3 regions of the Neobacillus sp. MER 74 genome follow, and region 2 is predicted to be linked to each of the others. Evidence: predicted binding sites of a transcription regulator. Region 2 holds the regulator's gene; each other region holds the start of a gene.
The links. Region 2 encodes Rex, which represses fermentation and respiration genes when NADH is low (regulators of the CRP and FNR family bind a similar motif). Its sites were predicted from a motif close to TTGTGAAATATTTCACAA; they were not measured.
Positions count from the first base shown of each region.

Region 1: pflB (formate C-acetyltransferase) is a predicted target of Rex. The motif match lies at 2,286-2,303, and genes of this name have one in related genera.
Region 3: M3610_RS02870 (cytochrome c oxidase subunit 2A) is a predicted target of Rex. The motif match lies at 4,315-4,332, and genes of this name have one in related genera.

Region 1 covers NZ_JAMAUV010000017.1:16,257-26,685, reverse strand. The annotation lists gene mprF (bifunctional lysylphosphatidylglycerol flippase/synthetase MprF) at 1-1,315, opposite strand, end outside; gene M3610_RS21140 (cupredoxin domain-containing protein) at 1,598-2,047, shown strand; gene pflB (formate C-acetyltransferase) at 2,382-4,607, shown strand; gene pflA (pyruvate formate-lyase-activating protein) at 4,665-5,417, shown strand; gene M3610_RS21125 (hypothetical protein) at 5,593-5,886, shown strand; gene yidC (membrane protein insertase YidC) at 5,915-6,709, shown strand; gene M3610_RS21115 (GNAT family N-acetyltransferase) at 6,783-7,373, opposite strand; gene M3610_RS21110 (DUF6501 family protein) at 7,435-7,638, opposite strand; gene sda (sporulation histidine kinase inhibitor Sda) at 7,838-7,972, shown strand; gene mnmH (tRNA 2-selenouridine(34) synthase MnmH) at 7,996-9,090, opposite strand; gene trpA (tryptophan synthase subunit alpha) at 9,265-10,050, opposite strand; gene trpB (tryptophan synthase subunit beta) at 10,054-10,429, opposite strand, start outside.
Region 2 covers NZ_JAMAUV010000030.1:4,750-15,178, reverse strand. The annotation lists gene M3610_RS25060 (cytoplasmic protein) at 1-455, opposite strand, end outside; gene M3610_RS25055 (polymer-forming cytoskeletal protein) at 473-1,195, opposite strand; gene M3610_RS25050 (YhbD family protein) at 1,208-1,831, opposite strand; gene M3610_RS25045 (NAD(P)-dependent malic enzyme) at 2,011-3,225, opposite strand; gene M3610_RS25040 (2-hydroxycarboxylate transporter family protein) at 3,344-4,690, opposite strand; gene M3610_RS25035 (response regulator) at 4,810-5,517, opposite strand; gene dcuS (DcuS/MalK family sensor histidine kinase) at 5,495-7,114, opposite strand; gene M3610_RS25025 (sulfite exporter TauE/SafE family protein) at 7,250-8,002, opposite strand; gene M3610_RS25020 (redox-sensing transcriptional repressor Rex) at 8,209-8,868, opposite strand; gene moaC (cyclic pyranopterin monophosphate synthase MoaC) at 8,904-9,401, opposite strand; gene M3610_RS25010 (ABC transporter ATP-binding protein) at 9,579-10,429, shown strand, end outside.
Region 3 covers NZ_JAMAUV010000001.1:582,547-592,975, reverse strand. The annotation lists gene M3610_RS02890 (phytanoyl-CoA dioxygenase family protein) at 1-850, shown strand, start outside; gene M3610_RS02885 (DNA-3-methyladenine glycosylase family protein) at 965-1,882, opposite strand; gene M3610_RS02880 (2-hydroxyacid dehydrogenase) at 2,058-3,041, shown strand; gene cyoE (heme o synthase) at 3,253-4,197, shown strand; gene M3610_RS02870 (cytochrome c oxidase subunit 2A) at 4,393-4,542, shown strand; gene M3610_RS02865 (cytochrome c oxidase subunit II) at 4,555-5,022, shown strand; gene M3610_RS02860 (cbb3-type cytochrome c oxidase subunit I) at 5,037-6,716, shown strand; gene M3610_RS02855 (SCO family protein) at 6,836-7,468, shown strand; gene M3610_RS02850 (hypothetical protein) at 7,471-8,028, shown strand; gene M3610_RS02845 (AI-2E family transporter) at 8,120-9,220, opposite strand; gene M3610_RS02840 (hypothetical protein) at 9,220-9,423, opposite strand; gene yknW (YknW family membrane protein) at 9,602-10,273, shown strand; gene M3610_RS02830 (efflux RND transporter periplasmic adaptor subunit) at 10,273-10,429, shown strand, end outside.

The DNA of each region.
Region 1 (10,429 bases), on a different contig from region 2:
AAGTTAACACATAACTCTCTCGATAAAATTGACCCTTTGACATCCGGAGCAACAAGGCGACAATAATTAAAAAGATCGCTTCTTCATAATCAATTCCTTTAAAGATAGAGAACAATGCGGCCAGTATTAAAGCGAACATCGTTAGCTCGTACGCTCGCTTAACACTATACTCAATTCCCCGGGATAAACCTAATAGTAAAAATCCAGCGGCAACAGATAATTGGTGCGAAACATTAATAATTGGAAAGGATAAAAGTTCTTGTGCAACCTTTAACCGGGACATAATTCCAGGCACACTAGCTGATAACAGCAGGATTAGACCAGAAAGGAAAATCAGCATGGTTAAAATGACATGACTTAATCTTTGTACCACGGCTTTAGGAAGATCATTCCAAGTTTGATTCCATTTTTTCCAATAAAGCTTAATAAAGAAAACTAGGCTAATAAAAAATGGGAGAAAGTAATAGCCAACCCGATAAAATAGTAATAATACAAGTACCTTTTCTTCAGAGAAATGTAAATCTTGCATCCCCCAAATAAATACCAAATCAAAAGAACCTAAGCCGCCTGGGATCATACTAATAATACCGGCACATGCAGCTACAATATAAACAGGAAAAAGATTTGCTGCAGAGATAGAAATTCCTAGAGTCCGGCATAAAATCCAAATGGCTAAAAATACTGCAAACCATTCGATAATGGATATCATAATTAGCTTCAAGGTACTATTGGCACTAACTAGCGATGGACTTCCTTTTCTTGATTTTAAGATATGTATAAATAAAAATAGTGGTAAATATAAACCAACACCCACAACTGCAAAATAGAGCCATTTTGTGTCAACAAACAACGGAAAGTTACGAAAATTGTTTGTGACGATCCATGATAGCACTGAAATACCAGTTAAATAAAATAATGATACGGATGCAATAACCCCTAAAAGTTTGCGCTTGTCCGGTTCGTGCTTATGAAAGAAATACGTCCGTAACATTGCCCCGATTATTCCACCAAAGCCAATTAAATTTGAAAACGAATTAGCAATAAATGATTGCTCTAATAAATCTCTGATTGGAACTTTTAATTTTAATATTCGTACTAGAACCACATCGTAAAGCAACATGGGTAAGACAGCTATAAAGGTGATAAATATTATAAATAGAAGGCGCCCCATATCAAGTTGACTTAGTTCTTCCTTAAGTAAGTCCATATTTATGTTTTGAGTAAATTTTTTGATTTCGACAATTGCAAAGATTAACAGTAACAATGGAAAAATAAATTTTAGCGCCTTTAATATTCTTTCTTTTCTAATCCCCAACAAGCTAACCACCTAATTATTTGCGAATTAATTAGCAACATCTAATTTACATAGAAACACATTTCCTGTTTTTACTATAAACTTTTCTAATAGAAAAACAAAGAAAAATTATCTCACTCTATAGGGTGTTACTTCTTATTCTAGACATTTTTATTTATGTTCAACCATGTTTGAAGGTATAAGTGTTAACCAAAACAACTCAAATCTCACAAAAAAATAGACAAGTTTTCTCCCCCACTTAGCATAAGTATAAAGTAGGACAAATTTATGAGGGGGTACGAAATGAAATTTTTAGTCTTTAAAAAGGAAACACTTCTATTCTTTGTCGCAATAGGGGTTGTACTTTTCTCCCTGTCAGCCTGGTTCATGTTAAAAGCCGGGGATATAACTGTTTTTAATCAGCAATCGAAAGATATCCGTGAAATTCACATGGTTACTGCAGAATTCAGTACGAAAATGAAAAATGGAAAAGAAATGGAGGCTTATCGCTGGGATCCCGGGACAGTATTTTTAGAGAAAGGTGAAAAAGTAAGGTTATTTATTAGCGGAATCAACGGTGAAGAGCACCCCTTTTATATAGAAGGAACTAAAATAAAAGGGACCGTCAAAAAGGGCGAAGAAACAATTGTTCCCTTACAATTTGAAAAAGAAGGTACGTATCGGTTAATTTGTGAAGTCCATTCCGATCGCTCACATAATGGTCCAATGATTGCTTATATAGTAGTGGATTAAAACAGGGGATTCTTCTCCTGTTTTTTTTCATGATAAAAGAACTGCTGTTTCAATCTTTTTTAATGGTAACACCTTGTTTTTATAAATTTCTTCATATATAACAGTTTTGAAATTTACGAAGATAATTATAGTACAGTTTGGAAATTTATTCTATAAAACTATATTAACAATCTGATGACATTACTAATTATCCCCTTTAAATAGGACTTCACAAAACGTTAACAATTGTTACTAATATACGTGCCTTTTTTCACAAAAAACCTGTTATACTCGATTTATAGAAGAAACAACCAAACTGTTATATTGTTTTATAAAAAATATGAGGTGATTACTAATGGAACAATGGACTGGATTTACAAAAGGTGCTTGGTCAAAAGAAGTAAACGTTCGCGATTTTATCCTTAATAATTTTTCTCCTTTCGAAGGGGATGATTCATTTTTAGCAGGTCCTACAGAAGCTACCACTAAACTTTGGGCACAGGTAATGGAATTAACCAAACAAGAGCGCGAAAAGGGCGGCGTATTGGATATGGACACTGAAACCGTATCTACAATAACTTCCCATGGACCTGGTTACCTTAACGAAGACCTTGAAAAAATTGTTGGTGTACAAACCGATAAACCGTTTAATCGTTCCATGCAGCCATTTGGTGGGATCCGTATGGCGAAAGCAGCTTGTGAAGCTTATGGGTACCAATTAAACCCTGAAATTGAAAAAATCTTTACTGAGTTCCGTAAAACTCACAATCAAGGTGTTTTCGATGCCTACACAGATGAAATGATGCTTGCTCGTAAAGCTGCAATTATTACCGGTCTTCCTGATGCTTATGGACGCGGCCGCATTATTGGGGATTATCGCCGCGTTGCTCTCTACGGTGTTGATTTCTTAATCCAAGAAAAGCAAAAGGACCAAAAGAACACTAGCAAGGTAATGACTGAAGATAATATGCGCCTTCGTGAAGAACTTGCTGAACAAATTCGTGCATTAAAAGAACTAAAGGAAATGGCAAGCAGCTATGGATTTGATATTAGTCAACCAGCTAAAAATACGGCTGAAGCATTCCAATTTGTGTACTTTGGATACTTAGCAGCGATTAAGGAACAAAACGGTGCCGCGATGAGCCTTGGCCGCGTGTCAACATTCCTAGATATTTACGTAGAAAGAGATTTGAAAAACGGAACAGTAACCGAAGAAGAAGTACAAGAAATAGTCGACCACTTTATTATGAAGCTACGTCTTGTAAAATTTGCCCGCACACCAGATTATAATGAATTATTCAGTGGAGACCCTACATGGGTAACAGAATCAATCGGCGGTATGGCAAATGATGGTCGTTCCCTAGTAACGAAAAACTCATTCCGCTTCCTGCATACATTAGACAACTTAGGTGCTGCACCAGAACCAAACTTAACAGTTTTATGGTCACCGCAGTTACCCGAAAACTTTAAGAAATATTGTGCGAAAATGTCCATCAAAACTAGCTCGATTCAATATGAAAACGACGATATTATGCGCCCAGAATATGGGGATGACTATGGAATTGCTTGCTGTGTTTCAGCAATGGAAATTGGTAAGCAAATGCAGTTCTTTGGTGCCCGTGCTAACCTTGCAAAAGCACTCCTATACGCTATTAACGGCGGCGTAGATGAAAAATTAAAAATTCAAGTGGGACCACAATATCAGCCAATTACATCTGAAGTATTAAACTATGAAGAAGTCATGCAAAAATTCGATCTTGTGATGGAATGGCTTGCTGGTCTTTATATCAACACCTTAAATGTCATTCACTATATGCATGATAAATACAGCTATGAAAGAATTGAAATGGCCTTACACGACACTAAGATTCTTCGTACGATGGCAACAGGTATCGCTGGTCTTTCCGTTGTCGCTGATTCACTAAGTGCGATTAAATACGGTGAAGTCAAGGTAATCCGTGATGAAAATGGTCTGGCGGTTGATTTCGAAACAACTGGGGACTTCCCTAAATACGGAAACAACGATGACCGAGTCGATGCGATTGCTGTAGAAGTGCTTAAAACCTTTATGAAAAAACTTCGTAAGCACCAAACTTACCGTGATTCTGTTCACACACTATCAATCTTAACGATTACATCTAACGTAGTCTACGGAAAGAAAACCGGTAATACACCTGATGGACGTCGTATGGGAGAACCATTTGCACCAGGTGCTAACCCGATGCACGGCCGTGACACAAAAGGAACACTAGCTTCACTATCTTCAGTTGCGAAGCTTCCATACAACTATGCGATGGATGGAATTTCAAATACCTTCTCAATCGTGCCTAAAGCATTAGGTAAAGAGGAAGAAAGCCAAACCCGTAACCTTGTATCAATCCTAGATGGATATGCTATTAAATCAGGTCATCACTTAAACGTTAACGTCTTTAATCGCGAAACATTAATTGATGCAATGGAACACCCAGAGCTTTACCCACAATTAACAATCCGTGTTTCTGGATATGCAGTTAACTTCATTAAATTAACAAAAGAACAACAGTTAGACGTTATTAATCGAACATTCCACGAATCACTATAATCAAGCCAACCGGGGCCCTTTTATTAGGTCCCTGGTAAACCAAGGGGGATCATTAACATGAACGGAAATATTCATTCAATCGAAACATTAGGTACAGTCGACGGACCAGGTATCCGCTATGTTATTTTTACACAAGGCTGCCTATTGCGGTGCCAGTTTTGCCATAATGCTGATACGTGGGAAATTGGCAGCGGCAAAGAAATGACTGTTTCCGATATCATGGATGATCTTATGTCCTATCTGCCTTTTATTCAGTCTTCTGGTGGTGGAATTACAGTGAGCGGTGGTGAACCCTTGCTGCAAATCCCTTTCTTAACAGAATTATTTAAGGAATGTAAAAAGAAAGGGATTCATACGACCATTGACTCTTCCGGTGGCTGCTTCTCTCATTCAAAGCTTTTTGTTGACCAATTAGAGGAATTGCTTCAGTATACTGATTTAATCCTATTGGATCTGAAACATATTAACCGGAAAAAACATATTCAATTAACAGGAATGGCTAATGACCATATTCTTGAATTTGCAACATTCTTATCCAATCATCATGTTCCTATCTGGGTGCGCCACGTACTCGTTCCAACGATAACAGATGATCCTGATGATTTAACAAAACTTGGTGAATTTATTGGGACACTTAATAACGTCCAAAAGATTGAAATTCTTCCCTATCACAAACTCGGTGTTTATAAGTGGGAAGCACTCGGACATGAATATCAACTCCATTCTATTGAGCCGCCCACAGAGGAAAATGTGGAGTTTGCCTATAAAAAAATAACTGCACACTGGAATGCACCAATCCAAAAACACTGATTCGGTTTGAATCAGTGTTTTTAGATACTGTGCATAATTTGGAAACTTTAATACTTATCCTATAGGCCAATAAGTAAATATCTGCATAATCTGGCATTTTGGCAAGTATTAAATTGATTCTTTACCTTATCTCCTATATACTCATATCATTGACATTTAAGTGAGGTGATAATATTTGTTTCAATTGCTTATCGACAGTTCAGATATAAATGCCCTTAACGCTCTTTATGTAAGTATTTTTTTAGGAATTGCTTTAAAGTTATTATGGGCATGGAGTGTGGAATATTCTTTTGTTGGTTCCTTATCTGATCCAGCAAGGACAAATATTATTCACCCATTGGTACTTTATCTTAAGAAAAGTTGTTTAAATGGCAGCTTTATTCTGAAAAGAATTGTTATATATTTTCGTAGAAAAGAATATTCACAGGATGATTCTGAAGAACCTGTTTCCTCCCTTTTTTGTCCATAAAAATTAATAAACCATTCTAGGAGGAAATATGAAAAACAAACGATCTTCTATTATTTTTGTAACAATGTTAGCTTTAACGACTTTATTATTATCTGCATGTTCGTCCCAAACAAAAAGTGGAAACAACAATAGTGGATTTTTCCATACTTACTTTGTCGAACCTTTTTCAAATTTTATCCATTATTTAGCGGAACTTTTTAATGGAAATTATGGTTTGTCCATAATTCTTGTTACTCTGATTATAAGGCTTGCCCTAATGCCGCTTATGTTAAGGCAGTATAAAAATCAAATGGCAATGAAGGAAAAAATGGATGTGTTGAAGCCTGAAATGGATGTCATTCAGACTAAAATGAAAACCGAAAAGGATCCAAAGAAAAAGCAGGAACTTCAAGCAGAAATGATGGGACTTTATAAAAAGCATGGGGTTAATCCTTTAAATATGGGCTGTCTTCCATTGCTAATCCAAATGCCTATTCTAACTGGTTTCTATTATGCGATTCGTGGTTCAGAAGAGATAAAAACTCATGAGTTTTTATGGTTCAGCCTAGGAAATCCTGACATCATTATTACGATTATTGCCGGGGTTATTTACTACTTCCAATTTAAAGTTTCTCAGTCAAATATGCCTTCCGCCCAGGCAGACCAAATGAAATATATGGGTTTACTCTCCCCATTAATGATTGTTATGTTTTCATTTAACGCACCCGCAGCCCTTCCTCTTTATTGGGTAGTCGGTGGTACGTTCCTGATTATTCAAACAATGATTAGTAAAAGTCTTTATCAAACCAATAAGACACCAAAAGTTCAAGTCAAACAAAAATAGTCAGATTGAAAAAGAAGCGTCCTTGGATGCTTCTTTTTTTGGGTAGTTATTTGCCATTAATTTGACAGTTTTCTTACCTTTGCAACCTGCCTTTTAATTGGGTGCTTATCTCAGCCCATTCATCATGAAGGATACTAAAAAATACTGTATCCCTTAGATATCCATCTGATATAATCCGATCTTTCCGTAATACTCCTTCTCTCACGGCACCGATTCTTGCAATCGCCTTTTGGGATCTTATATTTCGAGAGTCCGTTTTTAATTGAACACGAGTAAGGTTCCAAACATCAAATGCATGTCTTAATAAAAGAAATTTACATTCAGTATTTACTTTGGTCCGCCATACATCCGGGTGATACCACGTCGAGCCAATTTCCGCACTATTATGGTTTGGGAGTATATCTAAGAATCGTGTGCTCCCAATGATATGTTCATTGTTGTCTACAACCGTAAAGGTATAATCTGTTCCATGTTCACGTGCTTTTATGGCAGAGTCTATCATTCGTTCCATATCCTCTTTTGAGCGAATTTTTGTCGCCATATACGTCCAGATTTCATCTGGTTCCGCTGCTTCCCACAAACCGTCTAAATGATCCATACTGACAGGAATTAATTTTACCGTTTCCCCTTGTAAAGAAAATAGATCGTTCCATAATTTAGTCATTAATCATTCTCTCCCTTTTTCATAAGAAAAAGACTGCGGGCTTTGCTCCACAGTCCTCCTTTTATGCATCTTGAAAATATTCCTTGTAAAAGCCGCCTACTTTTCCTGTATTATCAACAATGTAATAAAATTCTTCAGTCTCGTTTTTTACATCATAGACTTTCCCAGCCGTTAAAGCATTATTAACAAGATATTTTTTGGCATCCGTATGAACGCATTTTATCTTTTTGATTGTTTCACGATCACGCCATGATAGATGAATCATTGCTGCACCCTTCCTTTCGTTCTTTGTCCCACTCCTAGTATAATCAAAATGGCTGGTGGTGCGCAACAAAATCAATGCATTAAGAAATTGTGAACTATTTAAAAATTTTATTAATTTTGGGTTCTCAAATGGTCAAAAAACCATTACAATTATAAAAACTGAATATTCAATCCATTTTCTTGAGGAGGCATTCATAAGTATGAAAATTATGAGTAATGAGCAATTAGTTGTTTCGTATCGGGATGCATTAAAGTCTGACAAGGAAAAAGAATGGATTAAGATTTTAAAAGATGAAATCAAACGCCGCGGCCTAAAACCATTTAAAAATCGTTAACACGAAAAAACCGCTGAAAGGCTTCAGCGGTTTTTCATTTTCATCTCATTACTTGTAAACGCGTTAGGATAAAAGGATAATTCTTTAAGTACTCCTGCAATCTTTTCCGCTGCCTCCACTGGATTATCAGCAAAAATCTCAATGAATTCCCCTTCATACTCTTGTTTCGCATGGTCATACCTTGGATCATAATAGTGTTCAAGTAAATTGCGAATCATATCCGGATAATTTCGATCAGATAACGTTTGGATAAGTGAATTTCTGATGTCAATCGCTTTAATGCGTCTTAACACTTTTTCAATCCCATCAGAAATCTTATCAAAATACCATGGCTCATTCTGATAAGGATGTACATATTCCGCCACAAGATGTGCTACCCTTTGTTCAATCGAGGTATTTAGGTTGATATTAATACCTCTCATCTTTTTATCCATTAGTTCCTCGGTTTGGACTGCTTTTCCGATTCTTTTGCTTTCTGCTTCCACGAGAAAGTATTCAGCACCCTTTATTTCGGTAAGCCCTTTGTATAGTAAGGAGTCAAATGTTTTTTGATTATGACCATCCCCCAGGCCAATTGTTCCGAATATCGAACCGCGATGCCCTGCCATCTCTTCAAGATCTAAAATTGGATAGCCTCTTTTTTTTAAGATTTTTAAGACCTCTGTTTTCCCAACCCCTGTTAGTCCATGAAGGACAACAGCTTTGCCGGGAAGCATTGTTGGTAACTGTTCAAGAATATAGTGACGGTACTCTTTATATCCACCTACTAGCCTACTAGCATAAATACCTGCAAACTCGAGAAACGTGACCACTGCTTTACTTCTCATCCCACCTCGCCAACAATGGATAATCAGCTCGGTATCATTGGAAATGGTATTCTTTATCGTGTGCAATAGGTCAGGAATTTTAGGAGAAACAATTTCCATTGCCTTCCATTTTGCAACTGCAGGTCCTTCTTGTTTATAAATTGTGCCGATTACTTGCCGTTCGTCATCTGTGAATAATGGTACATTAATCGCTCCTGGAATTGCGCCATCCTTAAACTCAATTGGTGAGCGTATATCAATGATTACTGGGTTCTTTGTCGCGAAAAGCTCTTCGACCGTCATTTCTTTCATATCATCTACGCTCCTTAAAAAATTACTCTTAATGATTACATTAAAATATCTATTAGAAAACAAACAAAACTTCCACAACGGGAAGTTTCGAAAAAAAGTAAACTCATGTCAATTACGTATCTATTATACAGGAAACATCCCTTGCATTCAAGGAAAGACGATTAATCTGTGCGGTTACACCATTTTGGATATTGGTTTAAAAACAGACATTAACTTTTCCATCTCATCCAGTTTTCCGTTATGAAATTGATCGACAATTTTACTGCCAACTATAACTCCATCACAGTGCTTTGTTAAGTCTACTATCTGTTCTTGGCTTGAAATACCGAAGCCCGCCAAGACAGGGATTGGACTTAGAGCTTTTACATTCTGTAAGAATTGATTCAATTCCGAATCATATTCATTTCTCACACCTGTAATCCCCTTAATTGTAACCGTATATAAAAATCCCTTGCCCTTATTTGCAATGGTTTTGATTCGCTCAATTGGTGTTGTGAGTGTGACAAGACGAATTAATTCTATTTCGGCTTCTTCTAGCTTCGGTGTAATAATTCCTTCCTCTTCGATCGGTAAATCAGGAATAATACACCCGTCCACACCTGCATTCCGTACATCTTGGACAAATTCATTGATCCCATAGCGATAAATTGGATTTAAATAAGTCATAAGCAGAATAGGAACATTAATTTCCTTTCGTGCCTTTCCAAGTTCAGTAATAATACTTTTCAGAGTTGTACCATTTCCAAGTGATCTAATTCCCGCTTGCTGGATGGTTGGTCCATCGGCCACTGGATCCGAAAATGGAACCCCCACTTCAATGGCCGTTGCACCAAATTTCTCTAATAATTGAAGGCGATCAACCAAGCATTCCAGCCCGCCATCTCCTGCCATGATGTAAGGGACAAACGCTTTTCTATTATTCTCTTTCAATGATGCAAAAGTTTTTTCAAAACGGTTCATTTCTTATCTCTCCTCTCTTAAACGTGTTTTCACCGTATCAACATCTTTATCACCGCGCCCTGATAAGCACACTACAATTTTTTGGGATTCGTCCATTTCTGCAGCTAGCTTCACTGCAAAGGCAATGGCATGCGCGCTCTCAAGTGCTGGAATGATTCCTTCAAGTTTAGAAAGAAGCTGAAAAGCGTCTAGCGCTTCTTTATCAGTAATCGAATGGTATTTTGCACGGCCAATATCATGTAAATAGCTATGCTCCGGTCCAATACCAGGATAATCTAGCCCGGCCGAAATAGAATGTGCTTCTTGAACTTGACCATCTTGGTCTTGTAAAAGGTACATGAGTGCTCCATGTAATACCCCCGGACTTCCTTTTGTTAAG
Region 2 (10,429 bases):
CTTTGCCCGAAACGAAGACCCACCTTAATGGTATCCGCCGTTAGTAAGCCTTTAATCTCAAAACCGCCGCTCGAGTCAAACGTCTCATACTCCACATCACCATTCACCGCAATACTACCTTTAATGTTTGCCTCATCTCCCGTAAGACCTTCGCCGACTTCCAGCAATCCTAAAATCTTGATTTTTTTCATGTGAGCATTGCCGCCGACCAGCATCGTCCCCATCACTAGTGTATCCTCGGCTTTCATATTCCTTTTGACCTCTGCTTCGCCAAAAACTTTTACCGAGCCTGTTTTGACATTTTCAGCAGCTTCACTTGTGCCATATACATTGAAAGCCGAACATTCCACATCAGTCATAATGGTCCCTTCGCCGCGGATACTGATTTTATCGTAACGGCCGCCAGGGTAGCTTCCCGATCCATTAATAATAAGATTTCCGTTCTTTTCCATCATCACTCTTTTCCCTCCTATTAAACCCGTCTGTTTTCAGTAACCACGGCCTTTTTATCCATCGAAAATTCCTCTGTATATTCAACGAGACCAATCTGACAATTGGGACCAATCGATACCTGGTTTCCACGGACGACTTTGGCAGTAGTATTTTCGAGTTCAATTTTGTCCCCTTCGATTAATTCCACTTCCAGCTGTGGTTTATAAAAGGTCTTAAGTAAATGACCGACTAAGGATGATCCTTTCTGCTTTACTGTGATCGTTTGCCCGCCAATTTCATTTGCTTTACATTCTCCAAACATCTTTATGTCGATATGGTCAGCATTTAGAAGCCCGCCAATCGTAAACTGCGATTCTGCTTTAAAAATTTCCGCTTCACAGTCCTCCCCGGCCGTAAAGGTGCCATGGATTTTGATTTCCTCACATTTAACCCTGCCGCCAACGGTGCTTTTACCATTCACTTTTAATTTTTCCACCGATAGGTTTTTGTCGATTCGTGCTGATCCATCAATCGATAGGTTCTGTGCCTCAAGATTCCCTTTGAACCTCCCATTCCCGTTCACCTTTACTTTCTCAGAAATGACATTTCCATTCAGGATACCTGAACCATTGCAATCAAGTTCCAGACATTCTAAATCGCTGTTAATCGTCCCTCTGCCATTTAATGTAACTATGCGGAACTGCCCCCCGTTGGACGCACCGAAGCCATTAATCACCAAGTCTCCTCTGCTTTTCGTATCCATCGTCAGTCTCCTTTATAATAATTTCGCTTTAATCTCTTCCATGCACTTCATCAGTGAAAGGACAGTGACTACCTTCGTACCACGTTCAAAGTGAAATTCTTCTGCATTTACGAGTAATAGACATGATGACATTCCCAACTTTCGGGTAATCACTAACTCACAGCTTTTTTGCTTCATTAATGCTGTATGGTCCTTTAACACCTGCAAGACCATTTTCCCTTCCTCTAGGTTTATTTCTCCCGATTGAAGCAATTTGTCTAAAACAAACACTTCCAGCATCCTTGTAAAATTAAATTCCAAACTACCGTTTTCCTGTTCTAAGTAAAAATCGACAACCGCTGTCGAAACAATGTTACGTTTTATTAATTCATCCTTGTTATAATTTAAGTTTGCTACATTAGGTGAGAACATATCTGCTAGTTCATCTAAGGATAAGTTTTCCTTCATTGTTTGGATTTTTTCGATTCTTTCAAGGATCTTCTCCTTAGGAAAAAATGTTTCTTGACCTGTAAACGTAGACTTGCGCACAAACCATTCTTCCGGGATTAAGTCCTTTCGTTTCCATCTATATAGCTGTCCATAGGATATTCCTGCTAATTCTAATAGGTCTTTCTTTGAGATTAACTCCTCACTCATACTAAAAACCCCTTTCCACAAACAATGTAACATAACACTGTTACGCTTGTAAAGTGCAAATGTAAATATTAGGCTGTCCTAATTATTTTCACCAAAAAAAAGCCCTTCACGTTGATTACCGTGAAAGACCTTATGAAACTTATTCTCTTCTAACACCGCCAATGGGTTGAATTGGATTTCTAAATGATTTCTACTAGTTTTTTGCTACTTGTTCCTTTTCTAGCTACTCCCTCTTCAATGGCTGCGTTCGAAACGGCGGCGGCAACTCTTTCCCCTACACGTGAATCCAAGGCGTTTGGAATAATATACTGCGGTGAAAGTTCTTCATCCGATACAAGTCTTGAAATGGCGTAGGCGGCGGCAAGCTTCATCTCCTCTGTGATATCGGTCGCCCTTACATCAAGAGCTCCGCGGAAGATCCCTGGAAAAGCGAGTACATTATTTACCTGATTAGGATAATCAGAACGGCCTGTTCCAACTACTGCTGCACCGGCTGCTATAGCCTCCTCAGGATAGATTTCTGGTACCGGGTTTGCCATTGCAAAAACGATTGAATCTTTATTCATTGTTCCGACCATTTCCCCAGTTAAAGCCTTTGGCCCTGAGACTCCGATAAAAACATCCGTATCTTTAATAGCATCTTGTAAGGTGCCCTGTATCCTGCGCAGGTTTGTTTTCTCTGCTATTTCTGCCTGCCGATCGTTCATCCACATTTCACCTGGGCAAACAATGCCTTCCAAGCTTACTAACGTAATATCCTTAAAGCCGGCAGTTAATAAAAGCTTGGCAATCGCAATCCCAGCAGAACCTGCGCCATTGATAACTACCTTTACCCTATAGATACTTTTCTTAACAATTCTAAGTGCATTTAAAAGGCCCGCCAGTACGACAATCGCTGTCCCATGCTGGTCATCATGAAACACAGGAATGTTTAATTCCTTTTTTAAGCGTTCTTCAATTTCAAAACATCTTGGAGCAGCAATATCCTCCAAATTGATTCCGCCGAACGTTGGCTCTAATGCTTTGATGATATTGACTATTTCATCGACATTTTTTGTTCCCAAGCAGAGCGGATAAGCATCAATCCCTGCGAATTGTTTAAATAAAACTGCCTTCCCCTCCATTACCGGCATTGCTGCTTCGGGACCAATATCTCCTAACCCTAAGACCGCTGTTCCATCTGTGACAACAGCTACTAAATTGCCACGACCTGTATGCTCAAAAGAAGCCTCACTATTTTTGGCAATAATCTTACATGGTTCCGCTACACCTGGTGTATAGGCTAAACTTAAATCATCTGCATTGTTAACTTCTACCTTACTGACGATACTAATTTTCCCGGCAAGTTTTTTGTGAAGCAGCACGGCCTCTTCTTTGATCATTCTTTCATTCATTCCAACCTTCTCCTTTTGCTCTAACCTAAGTCAAGATGTTAATCTGGGTGACGAAAATCAAATCTATTATTTAAAAAGTCGAGCCGTGACAGATAGTCACAGCCCTTTTGAGGAATTACTAACTTAATAATTTCAGTAAAAGAATTGCCAATATAACGGTGGATGCGCCGCCAATTCTTGTGGAAACTTGGGCAAATGGCATTAATGACATCCGATTAGATGCCGAAAGAATCGCGACATCCCCCGTACCTCCTAAACCACTATGACAGCCTGTAACAATTGCTGAGTCAACAGGATACATCTTCATCAATTTTCCTACAAAGTAACCCGTAGTAATCATTGCGACTACAACAGAAGCACAAACAACCGCATATCCAGGTGTTACGATCTTAACTACATCCTTAAGCGGAATATAAAGCATCCCTAAACCAACCATTAATGGCCATGTTAAACTTGATGATACAAATTTATATAAGTGATACGCACCTTGTTCCATTTTAGCTGGCATTACCTTAATACTTTTTACTACTGCTGCTGCAATAATCATTAACACTGGTCCAGGAATTCCAAGAAATTTATTTCCAAGTCCACCTAAGATAAAGAAACTACATGCTATTAACAATCCTGCACCCATAAGTGGGAAATCAACCGGCTTATCAATCGTTGCGGCTTCTGTGATTCCGTCGCCGCCTTTTGTTTTCACTATTACGCCATTACCCGTAAGATGCTTCTTTTTCTCACCTAACCGCGATAAAATACCTGCACAAACGATCGCAACAATATTTCCAATAACCGCAGCTGGGATTAATTGCCCTACAAATGTTTCTGAGGATTTTCCGAGAACCTCCGCGTAGCCTAATGAAAGGGGTAAAATCCCTTCTCCGATTCCTCCACCAATAATGGGAACCACAATATAGAATAAGGTGTGTTTCATGTCATAACCAAAAAGCAATCCAACAAGAACCCCTACGATAACAGAAGCAATGGTTCCAAAAATAAGCGGGATAAACATTCGTGTGAAACCTTGAATTAAGACTCTCCGATTCATCCCAAGAATACTTCCGACTACTAAAACAGAGATATATAGATAAAGGAAATTTGATGTTTTCATTAATTGCGTAACCGCATTCATTCCAGTTGTGTTAATCACACTAAAATAGACTAATATAGATGGGACCAACAGTGCTAGAATTGCCGGACCGCCAATATCCTTCAAGACCGGAATCTTCATACCAAGGTCACCAAGTAAAATCCCCATAACAATAATGATGGCAAAGCCGCCAATCATGTCAGCTGGAAGCAATTTATAGACAGCTGAAAAGTAGACAACAGCTGCGATAACGATATAAAGCGGCAGTGGAATAACCCCTATCTTCATACTGCCAATTTTACCTAAAAAACCTTTCTTTTCTTCCTTTTCCCCTGAAACAACCGTAAGCGGTTGCAATTTTCTAACTGGTTCCATAAATTCCATCCCCCTATTAAATTTATGTCTCTATCATATTCCCGATTGAAACGCTTTCATAGTTTATGTAAATTTAATAAGATTTTTGTAAATAAAAAAAGTAAGCAGTTTTCGGCTGCTTACAAAAAGGCTTTGATTAGATGTTCTTTCATTTGATTATATTCATGCTGGTATACAGGTCTGCCGACGGTACCGTAAATTACCTTCACATCAAGAATTCCGATTTCCTTTAAAAAGTTTAAATACTTACGAACCGATACCCGAGAAATGCCGACCACCTTTACAACGTCCTCTGTTGAAAACGGAGCATTTTTTAATTCCTGAATGGCTTCCCAAATTTGTTTTAAGGTGTCTTTTGTCAATCCTTTCGGGAGGTCTTCGATAAGAGACTTTTCCTCTCGGTGCAGGATCTGCTGGTCCAGTACGTCTTGATTAATTACATGTTGTGTCTGAATAATCTCTGTTTGGTTCTTATAGTCAACTAACGCTCTGCTAAATCGGTCAAATTCAAAAGGTTTAATTAAATAATCTACAGCTCCGTACCTCAAGGCTTTTTTAATCCGCTCCATGTCTGACGCTGCTGAAATAATAATTACATCGGTCTCTTTCTCATTTTCGCGGAGGTAGGTTAACAGCTCTAAACCTAGTTTCCCCGGCATAAATATATCAAGCAAGATAAGATCTATTTCTAGCTTTTCCAATTTCATAATCGCCTCATCTACAGATGCAGCCATTGCCATCAATTTAAATCCAGGGACCTGCTCAAGATAGCGTTTATTGAATTCAGCCACCATTGGATCGTCATCAACGATCATCACTCGGATCATTTCTGTCCCCCTCCCCATCATATGGTATATACACGGCGAAAACGGTCCCTTTTTCAGGCTTTGATGATAGAATTAAATCCCCGTCCAACTTTTTAACCGCCTGCGAAACGAGATACAATCCTAATCCTCTATTTTCGCCTTTTGTGGAGAATCCTTTGTTGAAAATTTGGTTTTGTATTTCTTCACTCATCCCTTTTCCGGTATCTTTTACTTCAATTGTTAAAATATCATCTGCATAATCAAGGGAAACTGTTACTTTTTTGAGTGGACAACCGCTCACAGCCATAATCGCATTATCAATTAAATTACCTAAAATCGTAATCAGTTCATGTGTTATATCAGAATCCTCGGGTTGAGGAATTGGTTGTTCACACAAAACTGATAACTCTGTCCCCGATTCCCTTGCATAACTTAACTTTCCAATTAAAAAGCCTGCTAATACAGGGTCCTTTATTTTTTTGGTCACAAAGCCAATTTCGTTATTGCGATGATTAACCGTTTCATTGATGTATTCAACAACTTTTTCATAATACCCTGTATGGACCATCCCTAAAATAACATGAAGCTTATTCATATATTCGTGTGCCTGGGCTCGAAGTGCATCGGCGTAAGTTCTCACTCCAGTCAGTTCTTCGGCGAGTACTTGTATTTCTGTTTTATCGCGAAAAGTTGCAATGGCCCCTACGACCTTATTCCCAACAATAACAGGGACTCGATTAGTTAAAATGGTCATTCCATTTAAATTCTGTTCTTCATCCAATTCAGCTTTACCCGTTTGTAAGAGATCTTTTAAGCGCGTGGTAGACAAATACCTTTCTATATTTACCCCCATCGGATTATCCGGCAGTCCTGCCTTGTGAAACATCTTTAAAGCAGCTCGGTTGACAAGTGTTATCTTTGACTCTTGATCAACCGCGACAATTCCTTCTCTGACGGATTGAAGCATAGCGCTTCTTTCTTCTAATAATTTTGCGATCGCAAACGGCTCAAGCCCAAGTAAGATTTTTTTGATATATCTAGCTAAAATAACAGCCCCAAGAACACCGATTAATAGACCGATCAGGGTTCCAATATAGATCCCAGTTCGGCTCTTTTTGACGGCCTTTTCCACATTATCCAGCGAAATCCCAACGGCCACTGCCCCGATTTGTTTCCCTTTTTCGTCCTTAATGGGTGTAAAAGAGCGTAATGAAGGTCCCAGCGATCCCTTTGATATTGACGCATGCTCTCTTCCTTTTAAAACAGGTCCTTCATCTCCACCCCTGAATGGCAACCCTATTTTATTACTGTCGGGGTGGGATTTTCGAATGGCATTCATATCCATCACGACAATAAAGTAAACATTTGTAACTTTCCTCATTTCATTTGCATAGCTTTGAATGTCCTTTTCATCGCGTTTCCCACTCATCGCCTCAATCACAAGCGGACTATGTGCAACCATGCGAGCTACACTTCTTGCTTGCTCCGCCTGATTCTTTTCCGTCTCTGAAGCAATTCTGGAACTTATAAGTAAATCCGTTATCAACAGCGAAAAAGTAACCACTACACAAACGAATACAATAATTACTGATTTTAAACTCCATCTGCCCCTTCTCATATTTCCCTCCAGCTGTGCCGGGTGTCAGGCACCATCTTGATCATCCCTTGATGACAATGTAATCATTCAGGTAAGTAAACGCAAAAAAGCTGCAAAGCTTGCTATGACAGAACTTTGCAGCATTGGAAGCTTTCTTTAACTTATCAGTAATATGGCTCCTGCTAAAATAGGGGTCAGGACCATCGCACTTTTTAACACGGGCTGAGGTGCAAAGTCCGTAAACTTGGCCCCGACATAAGAACCAATCATGGTTCCTGCCACCACTTCAAATAACAATGGGAAGTTCAAGTATCCTTGAAAATAATAGCCAGCTCCCCCTGCTAAAGCGATGGGCAGAATAACAAGCATGGTTGTACCCACAGATTGTTTAAGCGTAAGTCCCAAGATTAAAAGCAGTCCGATTTGAATGAACGGTGCAGCACCAATCCCAAATGTCCCAGACAACAACCCGGTAACCAAACCGACTAGCGCTGCTTTCTTAATGAGAAGAAGGTTGCTCGGTTCGTCTTTTTTATAGTTTGCCTTAATTTTTTGAACGATAAACAATCGTACGACCAAGATCAAAGCGGATAGAAACAACATCCCTGCGGTTAACCAATGCAAGGAATGGATGGGAATCAAACCAGCTAGCTTTGAACCAAAATAGGAAGCAATCGACCCAAAGCCTCCGACAATTAGACCCGTTTTAATCGAAATATTTCCTTGTCGAAAATGACTGTACGCACCTGACAAGGTAGTAAACACCATGGCAGCTAAAGATGTCCCTAAAGCGACATGGATGGGAACTCCAAAAACCACTGTTAAAATGGCAATAATAAAGCCAGAACCTCCTGCTCCGACAAATCCTAATAATACCCCAAGTACAAACATAGTCAGCACGACCGCCAACTTCATCCCCTCCAATTGCAAAAACCCTAGATGTCACTCTAGGGAATGTGTGATCTATAATCCCGATAGTAATCGCTTGCAAATAAACTACCTACATCTTAGTCCAGCCCTCAGTATTTTGATAGATTATGTAATTAAAAAAAGCAGGGTATGAAGCATACAAAAGAGCTCTCCACAAATGTTGTGAAAAGCTCTTAACTAAATTACTATTCTTCTTCCTCTAATTCCACCGTCGGATAATGCTTTAAAAAATAAACAAGCGATTGCAGTTCCACTGCTAAGTCAATATGATGGACTCTAATTTGCGGGGGAACATTTAAGCGTGCTGGCGTAAAGTTTAATATTCCCTTTATATTTGCACTCACAAGTCGATCAGTAATCATCTGTGCAACTGGGGCTGGAACCGTTAATATCGCAACGGATATACCTCCCTCAGATAAAACCTTCTCCAATTCATCCATTTGATAAACCGGGACCTCGCGAATTTTCGTTCCCATTTTTTCTGGATCCACATCAAAGGCACATTCTATTTTCGTGTTATTATTCTTTAAAAAATTATAGTTTAAAAATGCTGTGCCCAGATTCCCTACCCCTATTAAAGCAACCTTTGTTAATTCATCCTGGTCCAAGGTTTTACGAAAGAAGGAAATCAAATAATTGACATTATACCCATAACCTTTTTTTCCTAAAGCTCCGAAATAAGAAAAATCGCGGCGAATCGTGGCTGAGTCGACCTTTACGGCTTCACTTAGTTCGGCTGATGAAACCCTTTGCTTACCGGAAGAATGCAGGTTTTTAAGAAATCGGTAATAAAGGGGCAGCCGTTTGGCTGTCGCCTGTGGTATTTTCATTGTTTCATTACTCATAATCTCCCACACCCCATGGATAATTTAGTTAAAAATCATTTAACTTTTTCGTTTCTCTTAAAATCACCATTTTTACCGCCTGTTTTTTCGACAAGATATGTAGGGCCAATCACCATACCTTTATCAACAGCTTTACACATATCATAAACCGTTAAAGCGCATGCTGACGCAGCTGTTAACGCTTCCATTTCTACACCTGTATTCCCCTTGGTTTTAACGGCTGCCGATATATTTAAGCGATAATTCTCTTCTGTGTCCTGCTCCCAGGAAAAAGATATATTAACCCCCGTTAAGGGGATCGGATGACACATCGGAATCAAATCCCACGTCTTCTTTGCTGCCATGACCGCAGCTACCTGTGCCACTGCTAAGACATCACCTTTTTTTATCGCGTGATTCGTAATTCTATCGTAAATTTCTTTCCTAACTGTAATACTGGAATGAGCAAGTGCCGTCCGTGCTGTTTCTGGCTTATCACTGACATCGACCATTTTTGCTCGGCCTTCTTCATTAAAATGCGTTAATTCTGCCATATAAATAATCCTCCCTTCAAATCATACACTATTTTTCCTTATCTGTCTGTGAAACTTTGAACGAAATTCAAGGTTTTTGCCGATTTAACACCTTCATCCACCTAATCTGCGCCTCAGTTTATTGCCGATATACGGGGAATAAGGTACACTAAACCTATGTAATAGAGGTGAAAAAGAATGATTTTGTTACAGGTTAATCAACTACAAAAATATTATGGTGCTGACCTAATTTTATCGAATATTAAATTAGAATTACAAACTCGAGACCGTGTGGCTCTAGTTGGTCGCAACGGGGCAGGAAAATCAACATTATTGAAGATTATTGCTGGCCACTTGTCACATGATGGCGGTGAAATCATCAAACCAAAAGAAGTAATGATTGGCTATTTAGCCCAAAATACTGGTTTAGAGTCCACTTTGTCGATATGGGACGAGATGTTGACTGTATTTGAACCGCTGCGTTTAATGGAAAAGTCACTTCGGGCCCTTGAAGAGCAAATGGCCGATCCTAATGTATTTGATGATACTGGAAGATACGAGAGAATCCTAAAAGAGTACGACCATCTTCAAGTGAAATTTAAGGAGCAGGGTGGATATCAATACGAGGCAGAGCTCCGTTCTGTACTCCATGGGTTAAATTTCCCTGATAAATCCTTGATGATATCAAGTTTAAGCGGCGGACAGAAAACGCGTCTTGCCCTTGGTAAACTGCTATTAACTAAGCCTGATATCTTAATATTGGACGAGCCGACCAACCATCTTGATATTGATACCCTGTCCTGGCTGGAGCAATATTTACAAAGTTATCACGGGGCCATTTTGATTGTTTCCCATGACCGCTATTTTTTAGATAAGGTGGTTACGCAGGTATATGAAGTGTCCCGCAAGCAAATTCAACGATTCACAGGCAACTATAGTGCCTACCTAGATCAAAAAGCGGCCAATTATGAGCGTGATTTAAAGCTTTTTGAAAAGCAACAGCAAGAGGTGGCAGATCTTCAGGATTTTATCAACCGGAATTTGGCACG
Region 3 (10,429 bases), on a different contig from region 2:
ACGAGTGTTAACGGAAGAGGAATTTAAATTTTGGAGAGAAAACGGTTATGTGGTCGTTCGAAATGTTGTCCCTAAAGAAAATATTGAACGAACTGTGGATCTTATTTGGGAGTTTGAAGAACAAAACCCTAGTGATCCTTCTACTTGGTACAGATCACCACGTCGTGAGCATCAAATGACAGAGTTACGTGGAGCTGGAATGGTAGAGTTATATAACCATCAATACTTATGGGACAATCGATCCTATCAAAAAGTATACGATGCCTTTGTAGATATTTGGGGAACTGAGAAATTATGGACTAGTATTGACCGATGTAACCTGAGTTTCCCTAATAAGCCTGGAACTTTTGAATTTGAAGGGTTCATTCACTGGGATGGTGATACTTCATTAAACCCGCTTCCAGTTAATATTCAAGGGATTCTTTTCTTAACAGATACGGATGTAGAAAATGGTGGATTGAATGTCATTCCTGAGTTATTTAGAGATTTTCCTGAATGGGTAAAAACTCAACCGGTAGATCGAGATCCTTATCATCCAGATTATACAGGCTATACACCAACACCTGTAACTTTGAGAGCAGGAGACTTGTTAATCTTCCATGTCATGCAGCCACATGGTTTACGTAGAAATGTTTCGAGTACACCAAATATTCATCAATACATTTCGATGTTCCCGGCACAGGAACACAATGAAGAATTAAAACAATGGAGAATTACACAGTGGAGAGATAGGGAGATTCCAGAAGGAATTGCATTCCTAGGAGATCCTCGAAATTGGGAGAAAGAAAAATACCCGCGAGCAGCACTTACTGAATTAGGTGAGAAATTGTTGGGACTTAAAAAGTGGTAAATGATTGACGCTTTAAAAACCTATGATTGTGGTTATGAAGACTATAAAATAAGTGAGGGAGCGCCATAATAAACAAAAACACCAGCCATTTTTTTGTGCTGGTGTTTATTTGATTTAATAGAGAACACGCCATAAATAAAAGGTTGCATAAGATTCCCAATTTCTCCATGGGATAGAAAACTTTAAGATTTCTTCTTTGGTTGGCTTTCTATCCATATTAAGTATGGTTTTAATGGCATTGATTAAACCTGCATCATCGATAGGGAAGGCGGCAGGGAAGCGCAGGCAGCGCATCAGCACATAATTAGCTGTCCATGGACCAATCCCACGTATTTTAATTAAGCTTTTTTCGACCTCTATAAAGTTTTCGGCTTCCCTTAATTTTTCTTTAGATAATTCACCGCTGGCCATTAATTGCGCAATCCCAATAATATATTCACTCTTTTTAACAGTCATTTTAATATCTGCCAGGTCAATAGGTGTGAGTTTAGCAATTCTTTTGTAGGAGGGGAAGATCCAATATTTTTTGCCTTCCCATTCGATTGACTCACCGAATTTTTCTACAAATTGCTTCTTTAATGTGTAGGCGAAGCTTAAGTTAATTTGCTGCCCTAAGACACCCCAACAGAGCGCCTCAAACAAATCAGGGATTCCGATGAGACGTAATCCATAAAATTTTTCTACAGTCATTTTAAGGAATGGGTCTGTTTTTGCGATTTGATAAAAGGGAGTTAAGTCATTATCAAGGTCAAACCATTCTCGAATATATTGGACGACATCTATAGTCTCCTGCGGTTTACCTTTTAAAAAGTGTACAACCATTTGATTTGAATCATTGACTTTTATTCTGACAAGGGTTGGAATTTCATCAATTGCAATGACCCTTGTAATGGTATCATTTTCAACTTCATACATACATTCATTTTTATTCCGCTCTAGATAACCAAGGTTTGCTTTCAGGTCAAATTCTTCAGGCAGCGGAATGATTACTTTGGATGATTCCTCTTCATAGGTATTTCTAGGATTCGTCACTTTATCTCCTCCGGCATTTTGCTATAATCTATTTTTATCATAAAAGTGTAGAAAACAATGTTTCTATCTTGATGCTACAATCAAAAATCTATTATTTTCCACTTGAATAAGTGTATATTGATTATGTAATTAAAGCTTCTATGAAGGATCTAATAATGAAGGTGAGGAATCATTGTTGAAACCAAAAGTTATTGTCTATAAAAAAGTCGATCCAACCGTTTTGGTGTATGTTCGTAAAGCCTGTGATGTTATTTATTTTGAAGACTTAGATGCAAACACACTTCCTGAATTTTACCAAGAATTAAAGGATGCAGAAGGAATTCTAGGCTCGAGCTTAAAAATTGATGAGAAGTTTTTAGAGCAGGCCCCTAACCTAAAAGTAATAAGCAATATTTCAGTTGGCTACGATAATTTAGATCTTGAGAAAATAACAAAACGAAAAATTATGGCAACCAATACACCTGGTGTTTTATATGATAGTGTTGCCGATACCATTTTTGGCTTATTACTAGCAACAGCAAGAAGAATGCCAGAATTAAACCAGTTGGTCAAGTCAGGGAAGTGGACATCGAAAATTAGTGAAGAGCAATTTGGCGTAGATGTTCATCATAAGACATTAGGAATTATCGGAATGGGAGGAGTAGGTTCGGCTATTGCCAAACGGGCTCATTTTGGCTTTGATATGCCTATTTTGTATCATAATCGGACGCGAAATCCAGAAGCCGAACAAACCTTTCATGCAACCTATTGTTCACTTGAAGAAATTTGTCAGCAAGCTGATTTCATTTGCTTAATGACGCCGCTAACTCCAAACACTGTTAAACTCATCGGGGAAAAGGAATTTAAATTAATGAAGAAATCAGCCATTTTTGTCAATGGTTCGCGCGGGGCTACGATAGACGAGGATGCCTTAGTTTGGGCTCTTCAAAACGGAGAGATTTTAGCTGCAGGACTTGACGTGTATACACAAGAACCAGTAAACCCAGATCACCCGCTGTTGAAAATGGATAACGTAGTCACATTGCCGCATATTGGTTCCGCAACCTATGAAACACGATTGAAAATGGCTAAACTTGCAGCTGAAAATCTAGTGCTTGGTCTCCAGGGAAAACAGCCGCCTTCCTTAATAAATCAAGAGGTGCTAAGCGAAGTCCGATAAATAAAAGGCGTAAAGAATCATTAAAAAAGTGATTCTCTACGCCTTTTTTATCTAAGATGAGGGGAACATCCTCAAAAATCCATCAGGTTTCGGACAATTGGTAATATACAACAATCATTTTCGGGTGCCTGACACCAATTATTATGATAATCTAAATATGGTATGATAGTATTAAATTTGTTTAGAATTACTTCTTAGGAGAGGATATTATATGAGTAATAATGAGGTACCTTCTCTACAGAAGGATGGAAGGTCTATTATAGTAAATCAACGAAATCTATCTAGTTTAATGACTGATCTAAAGTTACTATTTAAAGCAAATGTTTTAACCGCTAATGTCCTGCCGGTTTTTGCAGGATTCTGGTTAGCTTTATATTTTACGGATGTCCCTCTCTCAAGTAATGTGGATTTATTACTTTTGACTATTTTCGGAAGTACAATGGTGATTGCCGGGGCACTTGCGCTCAATAACTGGTACGATGTTGATATTGATACAGTAATGGATCGTACAAAGAATCGTCCAACGGTGACTGGGAATTTCTCACTTAAGCAAGTATTAATCATTGGAATTTCACTTACCGTAGTTGGGTTTATTTTATTACTGTTTACGACATTCGAAGCTGCGTTATATGGTTTCGTCGGATGGTTTACTTATTGTTTTCCCTATACCATGTGGTCGAAACGAAAGTATACCTTTAATACCATAATTGGCAGTGTGTCTGGTGCGGTTACACCTTTAATTGGCTGGACAGCAATCGCACCTGGATTTCAAAAGGTACCAATGATCTTGTTTTTAATCTTGTTTATTTTTCAAATGCCGCATACCTTTGCGATAGCCATTAAGAAATATAAAGAATATAAAGCGGCTGGGGTGGCGATGCTTCCCGTTGTTCGTGGACTCTCCGTGACTAAACGGCAAATGGTCATGTATATTGCTTGCTTGTTTCCATTGCCATTCTTTTTAGATTCACTTGGAACAACCTTTATGGTCATAGCTGCTTTGCTAAACGCAGGGTGGTTGGTGGTAAGTATCAGCGGTTTTTTTATCAAAGATAACCATAAATGGGCCCAAGTGAATTTCTTATACTCAGTTAATTATATAACCATTATCTTCCTCATGATGATTGTGGTTACCTTACCGATCTTCCATCGGTAAAAGAAATTATATGAAAAAGTCTCATCGCTGTAGGCAAATACAATGCCTACAATCGATTGGACTTTTTTTTTATTAATCGGATCTTTTAAACGTATTTATTTTTTTAAATGGGAAGATGTGTGATGCGGTTCACTACACTGAGAATGGTTCCCAACTATGATATAAGTATGAAAATCACAAAGGGGATGATTCGGAATGGGAGCTGCAAAAGGAAACAACAAAAAGAAGGCAGGCGAAGTTCAAGAAGCACCGTTAAAAGGAACATGGATTTCCGTAAGTGTTGTGGGAGTAGTCATTCTACTTACGTATTTCTTATTATATGGACTTTACATGTCTAGAGTTTAGGGGGGATTTGGAATGAAGATGCATCTTGATGAAAAAATTTGGCTGACCTTAAGTTTTGGGATAATCATGATTTTTATGTTTATCACAGGCTATCAAGCATTTGCCTTGGATATGGCTCCACCAAGCAATAAGGAAATTATTGATCCACAAAAAGTGGACCAAATCGCACCATTCGATAAACCAGGTGTTACTAAAATTGGTGAAAATGAATATGAAGTTGTGATGACTTTACAAGTATTTAGCTTTAATCCAGGTAATTTTGAAGTTCCTGCTGGTTCTACAGTGCATTTTACACTAACCTCCAAAGATGTGGTCCACGGCTTTGAGGTAGCTGGAACAAACGTGAATGCAATGGTAATGCCGGGACATATTCAAAAAATCACCCAAAAGTTTGATAAACCAGGCACTTACTTAGTGTTATGTAACGAATACTGTGGGGCTGGTCACCAAGCAATGAGTACAACGATTACGGTTAAATAAAGGGGGGAAAGAAAATGCAAACAGCAAAATCACCTACACTAAAAGATCAAGCAAATAAAGTAATGGGAATCAGTAAGGAAGATGCCGTTTTAACAAAAACATATATCATTGTAGCATTTACAGCACTACTTTTAGGCGGAATATTAGGACTGCTGCAAGGACTAAATAGGTCAGGACTTCTAGAATTGCCATCATGGCTTAACTATTATCAAGTATTAACAGCACATGGTTTATTATTAGTTGTTGTCTTAACTGCCTTCTTTACGATTGGATACTTTTATGCATCACTTTCCCATACTTTAGGAGGACTGCTGCCGAAAGTAAGGAAGATAGCTTGGATTGGTTTTGGAATGAAGATTGTCGGCTTTATTCTATGCATAGTGCCAATTCTAATGAACGAAGCATCAGTTATGTATACATTTTATCCGCCGATGGCAGCACATCCGGCTTTCTATATCGGGTTAGTATTCATTGCCCTAGGCGTTTGGATGTGCTGCATTGGGGCGTTTATCAATGTCGCTAATTGGAGAAAAAACAACAAAGGTCAACATGTGCCTATTCTTGCTTACTTTGCAACCGGTGTGTTTATCCTTTTGTTCTTTGCTCTAATTCCAGTTGCAATTGAAGTTTTAACCATTATTCCATGGGCCTTTGGGTGGGTTGAAACAATTAATGTCATGGTTGCTCGGACACTATTTTGGGCGTTTGGACACACGCTGGTTAATATTTGGTATTTAACGGCCGTGTCTGCATGGTATGTTGTTGTACCAAAAATTATCGGTGGGAGACGGTGGAGTGATACCTTAACCCGTGTGGTTATTATTGCCTTAGTTGTAATGAACATCACTGGTGGATTCCATCATCAGATTATTGACCCCGGAATTTCTGAAGCAGTTAAATTTATGCATGTATTTATGAGTTTGGCGATTGGTTTCCCATCATTAATGACCGCATTCGCTATGTTTGCTGTATTTGAGCGGACTGCCAGGAAACAAGGTGGAAAAGGTCTAATTGGCTGGTATAAGAAAATGCCATGGGGGGATGTTCGTTTCCTAGCACCATTTATTGCTATGGTCGCCTTTATTCCAGCAGGTGCAGGCGGGATTGCCCAAAGTACAAACCAGCTAGACCAAGTTGTTCATAATACCATGTGGATTGTTGGGCATTTCCATTTAACACTCGGAATGTCGGTGGTAATGACTTTCTTTGGAATTAGTTATTGGTTAGTTCCTTATATTTCAAAACGTGTTCTAACTCCACAAATAAATAGATTAGGCGTAATACAAACTTGGATCTGGACAATTGGTATGATATTTATGTCAGGTGCTATGCATTGGGTTGGATTACTTGGTTCTCCTCGAAGAACATCCTATACAACCTACGGCGATAATGCAACAGCATTAAGCTGGGACCCGTATTTAATGTGCTTAGCTGTGGGAGGAACACTATTAATTATCGGTGTTATTCTTCAAGTGTATGCTGTTGTCAATATGATGTTCTTTGCGCCAAAAGGTGAAACAGAATTTCCGATTGCGGAAGAGGAAGAAAATGCAACCAAAACACCATACTGGACAGAGCGTTGGGGCCTTTGGATTGTTGTTATGCTATTAGTTGTAGCCATGGCCTATGTTATCCCATTAACGGAATTTATCGTCAATGCCCCTCCGGGGTCACCACCGTTTAAAACATGGTGATTACGAAAAGCTAAAAGCCAGTAGGCGCTTTATCTGGAAGGTTTTCAATGAGAGAGATAGCTCGGGTGGCTAAGGCTATCTCTTTCCACTTCAAAAAATAGATGTAGGAAGTGATCTTCATGATCAAAAATAGACATCATACATTTGCATGTTTGCTTGTTATCTTATTTGGCTGTGCATTGTTTTATTTCGGAACAGATGGTTTCACAGCTTTCACGGCAGAAACTGCGCGGGTAAAAGAACTAATTGACGATAAACCCCAATTCCCTAATGTAACCTTAGAAGACAGCAAAGGGAGGGAATATTCTATTTCTGAATTTGAAGGCAAATATGTATTTATTACCTTTTTGTATACGTCCTGTACAACGGTTTGTCCTCAATTAGAAATGAATATGTCGAAAGTTTATGATAAGGTACCAAGCAAATATATGGGCAAAGATATTGTCTTTTTAAGTATCAGCTTCGATCCTTCTAGGGATGACCCAGCCACGTTGGAAAAATATAGAGGCTATTTTAATAGTGACGGTGAAACATGGAGGATGGCAAGAATTGCAAATAAAACAGAATTAGATGCATTGTTAAAAGCATTTGGTGTGATTGTCATTCCCGATGAATACGGTAATTTTGCCCATAATTCAGCTTTTTATATTGTTGATAAAAAAGGCAGACTTCTAGATGTTTTAGACTACAAAAAAACGGATGAAGCTGCTAAAAGGCTTACAGGGATTCTTGACATGGAAGCGGGGGAATAGTTATGAAGCAATCACTATATGGCTTATTGATCCTCCTATTCCTTGCACTGCCTCCTGTGGCAAACTTAATGGAATCTGTCATGATTATTCACATGCATATGCAAATGCCGCTGTTAATTTTCACCGGATTTCTCCTTGCCCGTATTTTTCAACTACGATTCCCACGATTTTTTGAAAAATGGAACGGAAATGGAATACCAGGAATCATATTGTTTATCATCATCGTCGCTTATTGGACACTGCCAAGGTCAATGGATGAAGCATTAACTTTACAGAGTATGGAAGTGTTTAAATTTACTAGTTTACCTATATTGGCAGGGATCCCACTAAGGGATAGCTGGAAAAAACTTAGACCTGTTGGTAAACATATCACTTTTTATTATTTTATTATCATGTTTTCCGCAATGGGGTGGTTATATATATATTCCCCCGTGCAATTATGTAACAACTATTTAATTATTGAACAAATTACTCTAGGCTGGGGATTTATTACAACTGCAATCTGTATGGTCATTTATTTGCTCTATAAGGCTTTTGTCGATCCTAAGAAATACGAGTAATGTATTTTGTGATTTCCAGCATAAAAACATAAAAAACTGTTAGGAACCAAGATCCTAACAGTTTTTTGAATTAGATATTTATTAAAGAATCCTAAGGTTCGTTTGTTATGGTTGCCCTCTTTCGAGCCTTCAGAAACTTGATTACATTTAAAACAATGGTCTTGACTACGGCATAAAACGGTACTGCCAAAACCATTCCCAAGATACCAGCTAAATTTCCGGCAGCGAGCAAGACGATAATGATTGTCGCGGGGTGGGTATCAAGTGATTTTCCAAGAATGAGCGGAGATAATACATTCCCTTCCACCTGCTGGGCTATCACAATAATTAAAATAACTAATAAAGCTTTTGTGGGTGAATCAAATAAAGCTACAATTACAGCGGGTGCACCGCCAAGAATGGGGCCGACATATGGAATGATGTTGGTAAACGCAACAATTACGGCCATAACTAGTGCAAATGGCAGATCGATAATCAGGTAGCCAATAAAAGCAAGTATTCCTACTGATAGGGCAACAATAACTTGCCCTTGTATATAGGAGGAAAGTGTTTCACCCGTCTCTTTCAACATAAGCAATCCTGCTTCCCGATATGATACAGGAAGGAATTTAGTTACAGCCTTAGGGAACTTATGTCCGTCCTTAAACATATAGAACAGTAAAAACGGAACGGTAGCTAGGATGACAGCAATATTGGCAAACACACCAAGGATATTGGAAATACCGCCAGTGATCCTATCCGGCAAGGTATTCGCATAGGCAATCAGTTTTTCTTTACCGGTTTCCAAAAGATCATTTTGCTCCTCCATGATCCATTTGAATTCGGAACTTCGTGAAAGCTTATCAAAATACTGCAAGGTTTTGTTGGCATAATCAGGAAGTGCATTAGCAAGTGCGGTAAATTGCTCTGTGATGGCAGGAACCAAGTTGCCAATCGCTAAAACAAGAATACCAATAAACACTACATAAATTATTAGGATGGCAAGAATTCTTGGCACTTTTTGGCGCTGAAGAAAATTAACGATTGGATTTAGTAAGAAAAAGAGAAATCCGGTTATCAGAATTGGGAAAAAAAGAGTAGAGAAAAAGATACCGATCGGCATAAATAAAAATGAAATCTTTGTTGAAACAAAGATGATGGTTAATATTAGAAGGATTTGGATTAACCCATATTGGAATTTTCTTTTTGACATTATTTTCCCCTTTTTTCAATTGGCTGTGTTAAACTTGTCTGTTGATTTCCGTTCCAGGCGCTTCGCTTTCCGCAGGCGTTGCGGGGAGCCTCCTCGGCGCTTACAGCGCCTGCGGGGTCTCCCCTGCCCCGTACTCCCGCAGGAGTCTTCGCGCCTTCCACTCCAATCAACAGAGTGCTAAAATCAACATTAACGTTTAACACAGCCTTTCAATTAGTTTAACTAAAATTATATCAAAAACTTGGAATAGAAGACAAATAATAGTATTACTTTTGGTGTCAGGCACCAGATGGGGATATTAAAAAAAATGAAACTTTCGGCTTAGTTTGTCGTATACTTAAATGGAATAATTTACATAAGAGGAGAGAAGGGGTGTTGGATTTGGAATTGCAAACAGAAGTAAATATACAAAAAGAGAGTCCTAAGTTATTAGGAATGTTTACGAGTCCTGGAGTGCAGTTTGAGCGAATTAAGCAAAGTCCGAAAATTTGGGTACCATTAACTATTATTAGTATCCTTTATGCCATTGGTATGGCGTTTATGGCTCTATCACTAGACGCTGCTACTTTAATTGCTCAAGGAGTGCCTGAAGATCAAGTTGATTTGGTGTTAACCATAACAAAAGTAACAGTATTAGTTACGGGCATCATTACGCCTATTATTGGTGTTTTAGTGAGCAATGCTATTCAATTAGCGATTGTCAAGATTGCTAGTTCCACTGTTTCTTTTAAACAATTATTATCTATGAATACTTTTATCATGATTATTGGTGCAGCAGGACTTATATTGAATATGGGAATCAGATATGCCATCGGCGGGGATCCAGAAATATATATTACTAGTTTGGCAGGGCTTCTCAATCAGGATAAAGCTGGTGTTTTAGGTTCCATCGAAGTATTTGGAATCTGGTCTGCTATATTGACTGCCTTGGGACTTCATAAAACAGCGCAAATTTCTAAAGGGCTGGCATGGACAATTGCGGTGATTTTCTTCGTAGTTAGTATTGGCTTTGCTTTGGTCGGTACTCTTTTACAGGGAGCGCCGAAGCTATAATGAAGAAGAAAATTTGGATTAGCATTAGTGTAATATTATTAATTATCATAATGATTTCTGTAAGTGTCTACCGGCAGGTCCTTGCAAAGGGGCATTCCGTTAAGACCACGGAAATCAGCCAAGAAGAAATCTCCTCTCTATTAATGATTCCTGGAA